Regions from separate parts of the Janibacter sp. RAF52 genome, predicted to be linked through region 2. Evidence: riboswitches for the same ligand, from Rfam matches in the RefSeq annotation. Region 2 holds a riboswitch; the other holds the start of a gene.
The links. Region 2 has a riboswitch for cyclic di-AMP ahead of AB4Y78_RS08915 (C40 family peptidase). Riboswitches for the same ligand answer to the same signal wherever they lie in the genome.

Region 1 (6,731 bases), on a different contig from region 2:
GCGCCCGGGCAGTCCAGCGCTGCGAGCACCGGCGGCAGGCCCTCCTCGGTCAGGGTCACGGGCGCGGCGAGGACGTCGTCGCGGCCGGCGACCGGCCCGACGAAGACGCGCAGGCCCCCTTCGGCCTCGGGCCCGCAGACGTAGCAGCCGGGGAAGGGGTGGTCGCTCGCGTCGACGCCGGCCGCCGCGGTCCGGGCCGCCTCGAGGTCGACCGGTGCGGGGACCGTCAGGTCGGGGGCGGTCGTGCGGCGGGCCGTGCCGAGCAGTGTGTCGCCGTCGAGCAGGTGCACCGCGAGCTCGGCGCCGTCGGCGACCGTGCCGTCGACCTCCCACCGCAGCGGACGCCCGAGCGGCGTCGGCGCGCTCAGGCGGACCGTCGCCGACGTCAGGTCCCCCTCCGCGGGGACGAGGTCGTCGAGGCGCTCGGTGAGCAGCCCGCACACCCAGCCGCCGTTGCCGGTGCCCGGTGGGCCAGCGCGCAGGGGGGACACGGTCGTCGTCTCGGCTGTGGTGTGCACCACCCCAACCTAGCGACGAGCCGGCAGGAGAGGATGAGGGGGATGAGTACGCGCGAGACCTTCGGTTGGAGGCGCATCGCCGTACCCGCCTTCGGGCCGACCTTCCTCTCCGCCGCCGCGACCGGCGCCGTCATCCCGGTCGCTGCGCTGCGGGCCGACGAGCTCGGCGCGAGCCTCGGCACCGCCGCCTTCGTCGTCGCCCTCACCGGGGTCGGGCAGCTCGTCGGGGTCCTGCCCGCCGGGGCCCTCGTCGCCCGCATCGGCGAGCGCGCGACCCTCGTCCGCGCTGGCCTGCTCGACGTCGCGGCGCTCGCCGTCGCGGGGTGGGCGCCCTCGCTGTGGCTCATGGGCGTCGCGCTGCTCGTCAGCGGGCTCGCCTCCTCCGCCTTCTTCCTCGCCCGGCAGGGCTTCATGATCGACGTCCTGCCGCGGCAGCTCCTCGCCCGTGGCATGTCCCTGCTCGGTGGGTCGATGCGGGCCGGGCTGCTCCTCGGGCCGGTCGTCGGGTCGCTGGCCATCGCCCCCTTCGGCCTGCAGGGGGCCTACGGGCTGGCCGTGCTCCTCGCCGCCGGCTCCGTGCTGACCGTCCTCACCGCACCCGACCTCACCGGTGAGCACGAGCGGGCCCGCGCGCAGGAGCCGCACACCGGGGTCTTCCGGGTCATCCGGCGGCACGCGCGCCTGCTGCTCACCCAGGGCCTGGGCGTCACGGTGATCTCGGCGCTGCGCTCCGCCCGGCTGGCGATCCTGCCGCTGTGGGCGCTGCACATCGGCCTCGACGGCGTCGACTCCTCGCAGATCTTCGCCGTCGCCGGTCTCGCGGAGCTCGTCCTCGTCTACCCCGGTGGCTGGGTCATGGACCGGCTCGGTCGGATGTGGGTCGTCGGGGCGCTGCTGGGCGTCGTCTCGCTCTCCTTCGTCGCCCTGCCCCTCGCCGACACGAAGGGGGAGCTGCTCGCCGTCGCGCTCGCCATGGCCCTGGGCAACGGGCTGGGGTCGGGCATCGTCATGACCCTCGGCGCGGACGCCGCGCCGAGCCGCGACCGGGCCCAGTTCCTCGGCGCCTGGCGGCTCACCGGCGAGGTGGGGCACGCCGGCGGCTCGCTCGGCCTGAGCGCCGTCACCACCCTCGTCTCGCTGCCCGCCGCCGCCGTGGCGCTCGGGGCCCTCGGCCTCGCGGGGCTGGCCTGGACGAGCCTGTGGATCCCACGCGCCGACCGGGAGCGCTCCGCGGCCTGACGCGGCGGCCCGCGGCGCCGCCGGGCAGGGCATGATGGGGCTCGTGAAGGACCTCATCGACACCACCGAGATGTACCTCCGCACGATCTTCGAGCTCGAGGAGGAAAACATCCCGCCGATGCGCGCCCGCATCGCCGAGCGGCTCGGCCACTCCGGCCCGACCGTCTCGCAGACCGTGGCGCGCATGGAGCGTGATGGCCTCGTCAGCCTCGGCGAGGACCGGCGGCTCGTCCTCTCCGACGAGGGGCGGCTGCTCGCCACGCGGGTGATGCGCAAGCACCGCCTCGCCGAGCGGTTGCTCGCCGACGTCATCGGTCTCGAGTGGGAGCACGTGCACGACGAGGCCTGCCGGTGGGAGCACGTGATGAGCGAGCGCGTCGAGCGCAAGATCCTCGCGATGCTGCCCGAGCACCGAGAGTCGCCCTACGGGACCCCGATCCCCGGCCTCGACGAGCTGCTCTCGGACGAGGAGGCGAGCATCGACTACCTCGAGGGTCTGCAGAGCCTCGTCCAGGTCGCGCAGGGCAAGCCCACGGGGCAGTACCGCGTGCGCCGCATCGGCGAGCCGGCCCAGGTCGACCACGAGGCGCTGGAGCTGCTCACCGAGGCGCGGCTGCGCCCCGGTGAGGTCGTCGATGTCACCCCCGAGGGCGACCGCGTCATCGTCGCGCGGGTCGGTGCCCAGCCGGGCGACGCGGTGTCGCTGCCCAAGGACGTCGCCGAGCACGTCTTCGTCGAGCTGGTCGCTCCGTGACCTCTCGTGACCTCGGCGTGACATTGCCGTGATCTGCGGGTACGGTCTGATGGTCCGCTCCCCCTGGGCGGACCCGTCACGCGGACGCTGAGTCCTGTCACCGCACCCGACGGATCTGCACGACACCGCATGACAGGAGCGGGGGACCCACGTTTTGCGGGGCATCGAGGATGCTCCTCGGGGTGAAGTCCTGGGACGCAGCGGACCGCTAGGTCGGTCCGGTGTCGCAGGGCCGGGCCAGACCTCTGGCTCGAACCCGACAGCTGACCCCGTAGGCGGGATAGAGGTCATCACCTTGTCTCACAACGTCGGGCGCCACCGCGCCGCCGGTCGCTACAACCCCGTGTCCGAGCTCGGCCAGATCGTCAGCCAGGCGGGCACGCCCCTCGCCAAGGGCTCGGCCGTCATCGCCGCCTCCGGTGGTCTGATCGCCGCGATCGCCATCCCCGCCCAGGCCGCCGACTCGGCCGCCGAGGTCGACGCCGCCCCGGTCCAGACCGCCTCCGCCCCGGCCGCTCCCGCCGCCGCGGTCACCGCGCCCGCCACGACGACGTCGTCGAAGGCGACCGACGCCGCCTTCGGCAAGATCGAGGTCGAGCCCGTCGCCAAGCCGACCGGCCCGACCCCGGCCCAGCTGCGGGCCCGCGCCGAGCGCGAGCAGGCCCGCCAGGAGGCCGCCGCCGAGCGTCAGCGCGAGCAGGAGCAGGAGCAGGCCGCCCGCGAGGAGCAGGCCAGCGAGCGCACCGAGTCCACCTCGCCGAGCCGCTCGCAGGAGCGTCAGGCCCCGGCCCCGGCCCCGGCCAAGAGCGAGCCCGCCCCCGCCGCGGCCTCCTCCGCGAGCTCCGACGTCATCTCCATCGCCAAGCAGTACATCGGCGTCCCCTACGTCTATGGCGGGTCCACCCCCTCCGGTTTCGACTGCTCGGGCTTCACCCAGTACGTCTTCGCCAAGGCGGGCAAGTCGCTGCCGCGCGTCACGACGGCCCAGCAGGCCGCCGCGACCCCCGTGTCCAACCCGCAGCCGGGTGACCTCGTCTTCTTCGGCTCGCCCTCGTGGCACGTCGGCATCTATGTCGGCGACGGCATGATGATCGACGCACCGCGCACTGGCAAGTCGATCTCGATCCGTCCGATCTTCGACGGCGTCTCCGGGTACGGCCGCGTCTGAGTCAGGCCCACCCCATGACGAAGGGGGCGGAGGGAGATCATCTCCCTCCGCCCCCTTCGTCGTGCGGTCAGGCCTCGTCGCCGGTGGCCTGCTGCTCCGTCATGCGGCGGTAGTCCTCGCCGAGCTCGTCGTGGTGGAGCAGGTCGTCCTCGGAGGCGCCGGTGCGGTAGCTGGCGCGGCCGAGCATGTGGGCTGTCACCGGGGCGGTGAGGGCCTGGGCGCCGACGACGATGAAGAGCGTGGCGACCGAGGCCCAGGTGCGCACGTTGAGAGCCAGGCCCACGAGGATGAGCAGCAGGCCGAGGGTCTGCGGCTTGGTCGCCGCGTGCATGCGGCCGAAGATGTCGGGCAGCCGGGCCAGACCGATCGCGCCGACGAGGGCGATCGTCGAGCCGAGGAGCAGGCTGATGCCCCCGGCGAGGTCACAGATCTCCTGCCAGCTCATGCGTCGTCCTGCTTGCGGGCCATGAAGCGGGCGACGGACACCGAGCCGACGAAGCCGGTGAGGCTGAAGACCACCATGATCGGCAGCGGCCCGGGGTCGTCCGTGCGCAGGATCTGCGTGGCGATGATGCCCGTGACGATGACGATGAGGACGTCGAGGCTGAGCGCCCGGTCGAGGTTGGTCGGGCCGAGCGCGACGCGCACCAGCACGAGCGCGGCGGCGCAGATGAGCATGCCGAGGGCGATGGCCAGGATGATGCTCATGCCTCCTCCTCGGAGCAGAGGGTGATCTCCTCGCGGGTGCCGATGGCCCGCACGACGCGGGTCTCGACGGCGAGGACGTCCCGGCGCAGCTCTTCGAGCTCCTGGGGGGTCGTGACGTGGAAGCCGTGGACGTAGAGGATGCCCGCGCGGCGTCGGGCCTCGACGACGATCGAGCCCGGCACGAGGGAGACGAGGGCCGAGACGATCGTCATGTAGAACTCCGACCGGGTGCGCAGCTGGACGGCGACGATCGACCCGCCTTGCGCGGGGCGCGGGCTGAGGGTGGCGGCGGCGACCTGGACGGCGGCCTGCACGAGGTCGACGAGGAAGCGCGCGATGAGCTGGACGAGCGGCCACGGGTGGATCCGGCCGAAGTACTGGACCGACGGCAGCGGGAAGATCTGGGTGACGACGGCGCCGATGATCAGCCCGTTGACGACGTTGCCGAGGGTGACCCGGTCCCACAGGAGGACCCAGACGATGGCGAGGGCGATGATCGCGCGGGGCTGCCAGCCGCCGCGCCGGGTGGCAGCGGCCGTGCTCGTGTCGGCGTCCTTCACGGCCCCTCCTGCGGTAGGACGGCCTTGACGTAGCCGTCACGGGTGATCATCTGCTGGGCCGCGGCGTCGGTGTAGGCGAAGAGGGGCCCGGCGAAGAGCGAGAGGCCGAGGCTGAAGACGACGACGGCGCTCGCGGCGCCGAGCATCAGCGGGGGCATCGGCCGCTCGACGGGCTGAGCGGGCGGCGGTGGAGCGATGGGGGTGGAGGGGCGCTGCGCGGCGACGACGGCCCCGATGGCGTCGCTCAGCCGGCCGAAGGACGGGGTGAGGGTCGGCAAGGCGAAGGCGCGGTCGCTCTCGTCCTCGGCGCGCGGGCGCCAGAAGGCGTGGCTCCACGTCTTGGCGACCGCGTAGAGGGTGAGCAGGGAGGTGACGACCGACCCGACGACGAGTGTCCACGCGACGGCGCTGCCGTCCTCGGCTCCGGCTTGGAGCAGCCCCACCTTGCCGACGAAGCCGGAGAAGGGCGGGATGCCGGCGAGGTTCATCGCGGGGACGAAGAAGAGGATGGCCAGGACCGGGGAGGTCGCGGCGAGGCCACCGAGCCGGTCGATGACCGTCGAGCCGCCGACCCGCTCGATGAGCCCGGTGATGAGGAAGAGCGCGGTCTGCACGGTGATGTGGTGGGCGATGTAGAAGATCGCCGACGAGAGGCCGAGCTCGCTCGCCAGGCCGATGCCGAAGAGCATGTAGCCGATGTGGCTGACGAGCGTGAAGGAGAGCATCCGCTTGATGCCCGGCTGCGCCACGGCTCCGAGGATGCCGACGAGCATCGTCAGCAGTCCCGCGATCATGATCAGGTGGTGCAGCGGTGAGTCGGGGAAGAGCAGGAACTGGGTGCGCACGATGGCGTAGACGCCGACCTTGGTGAGCAGCCCGGCGAAGACCGCGGAGACGGGCACGGGCGCCGACGGGTAGCTGTCGGGCAGCCACGCGGACATCGGGAAGACGGCCGCCTTGATCCCGAAGACCGTGAGCAGCATGAGCTGCAGGGCGAGGCTCACCGTGGGGTCGATGTCGGGCAGGCGGAGGGAGAGCTGCGCCAGGTTGACCGTGCCGGCCGCCGCGTAGGTCGCCGCGATGGCCGCGAGGAAGAGGAAGGAGGAGACCATCGAGACGATGACATAGGTCGTCCCGGCCCGGATGCGCGCGCCGCTGCCACCGAGGGTGAGCAGGACGAAGGAGGCGAAGAGCAGCATCTCGAAGCTGACGAAGAGGTTGAAGAGATCACCGGCGAGGAAGGCATTGGAGACGCCGGCCGACAGCACGAGATAGGTGGGGAAGTAGATCGCGAGGGGGGAGTCATCGTCACCGTCGGCGACGCCCTGCCCGATGGCGAAGACGAGGACGACGAGGATGACGAAGCTGCTCACGAGGAGCATGAGCGCCGAGAGCCGGTCGGCGACGAGGGCGATGCCGAGGGGCTCGCTCCACGCGCCGAGCCACAGGGCGATCGGGCCCTCCTCGTGGGTGCGGTACATGAGGGTGACGGCGACGGCGAGGCTCGCGGCGAGCACGCCGAGGCTGATCGCGACCTGGGTGCGCCGGTGGCGCCGGGCGACGAGGGTGAGCGCTGCTCCGAGCAGGGGGAGCAGGACCGGCAGCGGCAGGAGGTTGGCGGAGCTCATGCGGTGGCGTCCTCCTCGTCTGCCTCGGTCGTGGACTGGGTGTCGGGGTCGTAGGTGCTCGAGACCTCGTCGCGCTCGGCGAGCCGCTTGATCAGCTCGTCCTCGGCGTCGTCGGGGACGTCGTCGCTGCCGGTGATCCGCCACTGGCGGTAGGCG
Region 2 (6,731 bases):
GGGTGAGGACCACGCCCTTCGGCCGGCCGGTGGTGCCGGAGGTGTAGACGATGCCGGCGAGGTCGTCGAGGGTGACCGCGTCGCGACGCTCGATGACGCGCGCTTCGGGCACCTGCCGACCGCGCTCGCCGAGGACCTCGAGGGCGTCCTCGTCGATGACGAGCACCTCGACGTCGAGCCCGAGGCCGCGGGCGGTCTCGGCCTGGTCGGCCGTGCCGACGAGCAGCAGGCGGGCGCCGGAGTCGCGCAGGATCCACTCGAGCTGCCCGGCCGAGGAGGAGGGGTAGACGGGGACGGTGCCCGCGCCGACGGCCCAGACAGCCTCGTCGAGCAGCAGCCACTCGTAGCGGGTGTCGGCCATGAGCGCGACCCGGTCGCCGGCCTCCACGCCGCTCGCGACGAGCCCGCGGGCGGCGGACGTCAGGGCGGCGAGGTGGTGCCGTGCCGTGATGGTCTCCCAAGCGTCGTCGACCCAGCGGGCGAAGGACGGATGGGCGGGCTCCTCGTGCGCCCGACGCCAGGGGCGAAGGGGGAGCAGGTCCGCCTGGGTGAGCTCGAGCGGGCCCCCGGTGGCGTGGGTGCGGGTCACGGCCGGTCTCCTCATGGTGCGACTACATGTGTAGAAGGTCAGTGTCTCACGACAGGACGCCGGCCCCCGACCGGTGGGGTCGGGGGCCTGCGTCATCGGGTCGCTCAGAAGCGGCCGTAGGACACGTCGTCGGTCCAGATCTCGCGCTCGGTGACGCCCGTGCTCGAGTTGCCCGCGTCGATGATCTTGCCGTCGCCGGCGTAGATCCCGTTGTGGTACGCAGGGTTGCCGAAGAAGACGATGTCGCCGGGCTGCGGGTCGGAGACCGGGGTGGCCACCGCCTGCTGCTGGTCGGTCGTCCGCGGCAGCTCCTTGCCCGCCGTGTCGTAGACGTACTGGACGAAGCCGGAGCAGTCGAAGCCGGACGGGCTCGTGCCGCCCATGACGTAGGGCGAGCCGATGAGGCTGCGGGCGGTGCTGACGATCGAGGAGTCGGAGGTGCTCGCGGTCGAGATCTCCGCGGTGCCGCCGTCGGTCGAGGCCGCCGCGGTCGCCTGGCCGCTGGTGGAGCCGCTCTCGGTCAGGCCCATCTCGGAGCCGGTCTCCGGGCCCACGACGCCGTCGGCGGCCACGCCGTGCTCGGCCTGCCACTGCGTGACGGCCTGCTCGGTCTCGGAGCCGAAGAGGCCGTCGGCGCTCACGCCGACCTCGTCCTGGATCTGCTCGACGACACCGCCGGTGTCGCCGACGCGGACGATGTCGGTGAAGCTGCTGGAGCTGCTCGTCGAGTCGCTGCTCTGCCCGCCGCCGGCGGTCGAGGACTGCGTCGTCGGGGCCTGCGGCCCGCCGTTGGCGGAGGCGCTGCCGGCGAAGGCGGTCGAGGCGCCGAGGCCGAGGGCGGTGGCCGCGAGGACTAAGGCGCCGACGCGGGAGGCGGCGGCGCGGGCTCGGGGTGCGCCGTGACGCGGGGTGTGGAAGGTGCTCATGCTGTGTCTCCTGGCGCCTGCGGAGTTAGCTGTCGGGTTGGGGTGGAGACCACCCCGTCCGATGGCTCGGCAGGGGCCGAGCCGGTGGACTTCACCCCGAGGCCTCGCGGCCAGAGGTTGGGTCCTCCGCTCCCACCGGTTCTGCAGGGGATCCGTCGGGGTGGTGGGACTCGGCGTGCCCCGACGGTGCCCGACATGCGTCCGGGCCGCGGTCGACCATAGATCACATGGTCACGGATTGGTAACGCGCCCCGGTTGCCCGCCCTCTCCTACCCCGCCGCTCCCACCCCGCATTTCCCTAGGCAGATACGGGCGGGGGTGCGCATTTCCCTAGGGAAATGCGGGCTGGGGTGGCCGTCAGGGGGGTGGGGTGGTCATTTCCCTAGGGAAATGCGGTGGGGTGGCATGACGAAGGGCGGTCCCGACCGTGGTCGGGACCGCCCTTCGTGGCGGACGGCTGGGCCGGTCGGATCAGACGCGGCCGTAGGTGACGGCGCTGGTCCAGATGGCGCGCTTGGTCGTGTCGACGCGCGAGTTGCCGGCGTCGTACATCTTGCCGTTGCCGGCGTAGATGCCCACGTGCCACGCCGGGGCGCCGAAGAAGACGAGGTCGCCGGCCCGGGGCGAGGAGACGCGGTTCGTGGCGCGACGCTGCTGCTCGGCCGTGCGCGGCAGGGTCTTGCCGTGGCGGGCGTAGACGTACTTGGTGAAGCCCGAGCAGTCGAAGCCGGAGGGCGTCGTGCCGCCGGAGCGATACGGGGTGCCGACGAGGCTGGAGGCGGTCGAGAGGACCGAGCTGCTGGAGACCGAGCGGGTCGAGGTGCGCGAGGAGCGGGTCGAGGTCGAGCGGCTGCTCGACGACTTCAGGCCCATCTTGGTGCCCGTGCGCGGACCGACGATGCCGTCGGCGGCCAGGCCCTTGCGCTTCTGCCAGCGCTTGACGGCCGCCTTGGTCTTCGGGCCGAAGACGCCGTCGGCGGTCACGCCGACCTTGCGTTGGATCTGCTTGACGACGGTGCCGCGCGAGCCCTGCTTGACCAGACCGGAGAAGGAGGCCTTGGCAGTGGCCGACTGGGTCGACTGCGTCGCGGGGGCGGCGGTCGCGCTCTGCGCACCGGCGGTGGCGGTACCGAGGCTGACGGCCGCGACGGCGACCATGGTCGCGCCCGCACGCTTGCCGGTCTGGGAGGACGTGCTGGGGGCGCGGTGGCGCCCGGTGTAGAACATCGACATGGCGAACTCTCCTGCGCCTACGGAGTTAGCTGTCGGGTTGAGGTGGAGAAGCACCCCGCCCTTCCGGTCCGAAGACCGAGAGGACTGCACCCCAAGGCACGAGTGCCGTGGATCGGTGGGTCCCCCGCTCCTGCCGTGACGTGTCAGGGGCCATTCGGGCTGGCAGGATTCGGCGACCCGGTGGCAACCCCCGTGTGTGGGGTCGGGAGAAGAGTAGGGCATGTGGACACGAATTGGTAACAGGGCCTGTGGACGGGATGCCCGGGACCTGCTCAGTCCCCGTGCACCGCCCGGTGCAGCTGCGCCATCTCCTCGTCCATCCGGGCCGCCGTGCCGGCCGCGTCGGTGATCCGCTGCCGCAGATCGGCCGGGACGTCCCCTTCGTACTTGTAGAAGATCTTGTGCTCCGTGCTCGCCCAAAAATCCATGGCGACCGTGCGGAACTGCACCTCGACCGGCACCTGCACCGGACCCGAGGAGAGGAAGACGGGGATCTCGAGGATGACGTGCAGCGATCGGTAGCCGTTGGGCTTGGGGTTGGCGATGTAGTCCTTGACGACCCGCAGCGTGATGTCCGGCTGGTCGGTGAGCGCGGCCATGAGCCGGTAGACGTCGGCGACGAAGGAGCAGATGACCCGTACGCCCGCGATGTCGGTGATGTGCTCGCGCAGCTGCGGGATGTCGAGCTCGACGCCCTGACGCGCCGCCTTCTCGAGGATCGACTCGGGGGACTTCACCCGCGTCGAGATGTGCTCGATCGGGTTGTCGAGGTGCAGCTCGGTGAACTCCTCGCGCAGGATCTCCAGCCGGGTCGCGACCTGCTCCATCCCGAAGCGGTAGCCGAGCATCATCCGGGTGAACTCGTCCCGGATCTGCGCGAACCTCCGGATCGCCTCCTCGGGCAGCGCGGCGGCGGGCTCCGTGGGCGGGGGCGCGGCGGTGGGCTCGGTCATGGCGTCTCCGGGGTGGGGTGCGTGACCACCCTAGGCATCGTGTCTGGGAGCCAGCCGAGCGTGGCCTGCACTCCCGCGCGGCGGATACGGTCGGGGCAGACCACCCGAGGAGGGACGATGACCGAGGCCCACGCCCAGACGCTGCGCGAGCTCGTGACGCGGTACCTGACCGAGCAGACTCCCGCCAACCTGGCCGCGCTGCGCCACGCGGTGCGGTCCTCGGGCAGCTTCGACCCCGACGTCGACCTGCGGGGGGTCATCCCGCTGCTCGAGGCGGGGCGCCACCGCGAGGCGCTCGACGCGGTCCACGCCAAGATGCCCGGTGCCGCCCTCAACCCCCTGGCCCACCGCCTGCTCGCCGCAGCGCACGAAGCGCTGGGTGAGGACGACGCCGCCCGTCGCGAAGCCACCCTGCACACGCTGTCCGTCGCGAGCGTCCTCGCCACGGGCGACGGCACGCAGGAGCGCCCGTGGTCGGTCCTGCGCGTCGCCGACGAGTACGACGTCATGCGAGCGAAGGGGGTCACCCCCCGTCGCCAGGCCACGCGCACCGTCGACGGTCGGGTCGTCGACGTGCACGAGGTCGTCGACGGGCCGGACGTGTGGTTCGTCCTCGACCCGGCATGACGGGTTCGACCTCGCTGCTGCCGATCACCACGGAGCGGCTGCTGCTGCGGCCATACACCCACGCCGATCTCGACGCCAGCCTCGCGTACTACGGCGACCCGCAGGTGGCGCGTCACCTGCTCGAGCCCCCGTGGACCCCGGCCATCGCCCGGGAGCGCATCGCCGAGCGCGTCGAGCGGACCGGGCTCGACGGGCCGCGGCGGGCGCTGGCCCTCGTCGTCGAGCACGAGGGGCGGGTCGTCGGTGACGTCGCCGTGTGGGCCAGGGACGCGACCGGCGCCACGTGCGAGGTCGGGTGGTCCTTCCACCCCGACGTCGCCGGGCGGGGTTTCGCGACGGAGGCCGCCGCGGCGGTGCTCGACCACGCCTTCGACCACCACGGCGTGCACCGCGTCGTCGCCGAGCTCGATGCCCGTAACCTCGCCTCGGCCGCGCTGTGCGAGCGCCTCGGCATGCGTCACGAGGCGACCCACCGGCAGGACCTCTTCAGCAAGGGCGAGTGGACCGACACCCTCGCCTACGCGGCGCTCGCGAGCGACCGACCCCGTGAGGTCGGTGACGCGATCGTCGTCAGCGCCGTCGACCTGCGCGATGCCGGAGGGCGGGTGCTCACGGTGCGCAAGCGTGGCACCGCCGCCTTCATGCACCCCGGCGGCAAGCCCGAGCCGGGCGAGACCGCCGCGCAGTGCGCGCTGCGCGAGGTCGAGGAGGAGCTCGGCCTCGTGCTCGACGCGGAGCGGCTCGAGCTCGTCGCCGTCCACCGCACCGCGGCCGCCAACGAGGCGGGCCGACCGCTCATCGCGAGCGTCTTCCGGCACCCTCACCTGTCGCACGTCAGCGGGCCGGTCGTGCACCCGGCGGCCGAGATCGACGAGGTCCGCTGGACGGCCGTCGACGAGCCGCTGCCGGACGACGTCGCGCCGCTGCTGCGCTGGCTCGTCGACCGGGAGACCTGAGGGTCAGCCGGACTCCGAGGCCTCGAGCAGCCGGTCGAGCTCCTCGGGGGTGAGCTCCTCGGCACGGCGACGCTCCTCCTCGAAGGCATCGGCCTCGAGCGGCTGGTCGACATAGCCCTGCGGGTCCTCATCCCACTCGGTGTAGTCGCCCTGGTTGTCGTGCCAGGCGTCCACCTCTTCCGGCGTGACCCCGTTGTCGTAGGTCGGCTCGACGCCGCGCCAGTCCTCCCACCAGCTCGTCGTCCTGTCCTCCACGGCCTGCTGCTGCATGGCGTGGCGGGTCTCGTGGGACGCGGTGTTGAGCACGTCGGGGTTGGCCAGGTCGGAGTCGTCGATGACGACCCGGCCGCGACCGCGGTTCCACAGGTTGGGGTCGTAGTAGGCGCCGGCATCGCCGTCCGCATCACCGAACTTCACGAGCGGGGGTGGGTCGATCCCGTACTCCTCCGCCTGCTCGAGGACCATCTGCTCGAGGATCGCCCGGCGCTCGTCGTCCGTGTAGGTCTCCCACTGCGCGGCGACCTCGGGCGGGATCTCGCCGAGCTGCCCCTCGAGCGGGTCGTCGGAGGGCGGCGGGGGTGCTGCCGGTGCGGTGATCTCGTTTGCGAGCGGCAGGTCCGGCACGCCCAGACCGATCTGCGCCCGCGGCCCGGCGAGGGAGTCGGGCGCGCCCGTGCCGAGCGCGCGCCCGGTGCTCGCGCCCGCGCTGGCCCGCGCCGCGCTCCCGCGCTCCTGGTCGTCGGCCTGCTGCTGCAGCTCGGTCGCCATCGTGCGGCACGAGGTCTCTGCCCGGGCCAGGGCCGACCGGGCATCGGGCCACGCGTGCGCGAAGCCCTCCGCGTCGGGGCCCGACCAGCTCGCGAGCAGGAGGGCCAGCTGTCCGGTGCCGCGCTGGGCGATGTCGTGGATCAGGCCCGCGCTGTCGGCGAGCTGCCCGCTCACCTCGTTCATCCGCTGCGGGTCCCCGCCCTCCGTCACGGCCATGTCTGCTCCCTTCGTCGCGACGGACGCTATCGGGCGGTCACGGCCGGTCTCGATGGGGAGCGCTCCCCACGGCGCGCGGCGCCCGCGCTGGCAGAGTGGGGCCCGACAGGACGAAGGGGAGAGCCATGAAGGTCGTCGACCCCAAGGGCAGGACGTGGCGGGTCTCGAGGCGCTGGATGCCGTGGCGCCGCAGGTCGAGCATCGGGGACTGGTGGCAGGTCCCCAGCGGGTCGGGGCTCGGCGACGACCCGATCAGCATGATCATCGGTGTCCTGCTGCTGATCCTCATCATCCCCATCGCCATCGTCGCCCTGGTCGTCGCCCTGGAGTTGCTCCTGCTGCTGCTCGTCCTGCCCTTCGCCCTGCTCGGCCGGATGGTCTTCGGGCGGCACTGGCACGTCGAGGTGCGTGAGGGCTGGACCTTCGTGTGGGAGACCGAGGCCGGCGGCTGGCGCAGCAGCGG

Region 1: it holds a riboswitch for cyclic di-AMP, as region 2 does, so the genes downstream of both, AB4Y78_RS12115 (C40 family peptidase) here and AB4Y78_RS08915 (C40 family peptidase) in region 2, are expected to answer to the same signal.

What each region holds. Positions count from the first base shown of each region.
Region 1 is NZ_JBFRDY010000009.1:31,770-38,500, forward strand. Features, by position in the region: gene AB4Y78_RS12100 (hypothetical protein) at 1-518, opposite strand, end outside; gene AB4Y78_RS12105 (MFS transporter) at 561-1,757, shown strand; gene AB4Y78_RS12110 (metal-dependent transcriptional regulator) at 1,801-2,511, shown strand; cyclic di-AMP (ydaO/yuaA leader) riboswitch at 2,625-2,804, shown strand; gene AB4Y78_RS12115 (C40 family peptidase) at 2,807-3,679, shown strand; gene mnhG (monovalent cation/H(+) antiporter subunit G) at 3,747-4,124, opposite strand; gene AB4Y78_RS12125 (monovalent cation/H+ antiporter complex subunit F) at 4,121-4,387, opposite strand; gene AB4Y78_RS12130 (Na+/H+ antiporter subunit E) at 4,384-4,947, opposite strand; gene AB4Y78_RS12135 (Na+/H+ antiporter subunit D) at 4,944-6,575, opposite strand; gene AB4Y78_RS12140 (Na(+)/H(+) antiporter subunit C) at 6,572-6,731, opposite strand, start outside.
Region 2 is NZ_JBFRDY010000005.1:174,169-180,899, reverse strand. Features, by position in the region: gene AB4Y78_RS08925 (AMP-dependent synthetase/ligase) at 1-589, opposite strand, end outside; gene AB4Y78_RS08920 (C40 family peptidase) at 694-1,515, opposite strand; cyclic di-AMP (ydaO/yuaA leader) riboswitch at 1,514-1,671, opposite strand; gene AB4Y78_RS08915 (C40 family peptidase) at 1,987-2,748, opposite strand; cyclic di-AMP (ydaO/yuaA leader) riboswitch at 2,755-2,923, opposite strand; gene AB4Y78_RS08910 (GTP pyrophosphokinase) at 3,021-3,701, opposite strand; gene AB4Y78_RS08905 (DUF4919 domain-containing protein) at 3,819-4,328, shown strand; gene AB4Y78_RS08900 (GNAT family N-acetyltransferase) at 4,325-5,284, shown strand; gene AB4Y78_RS08895 (hypothetical protein) at 5,288-6,268, opposite strand; gene AB4Y78_RS08890 (hypothetical protein) at 6,394-6,731, shown strand, end outside.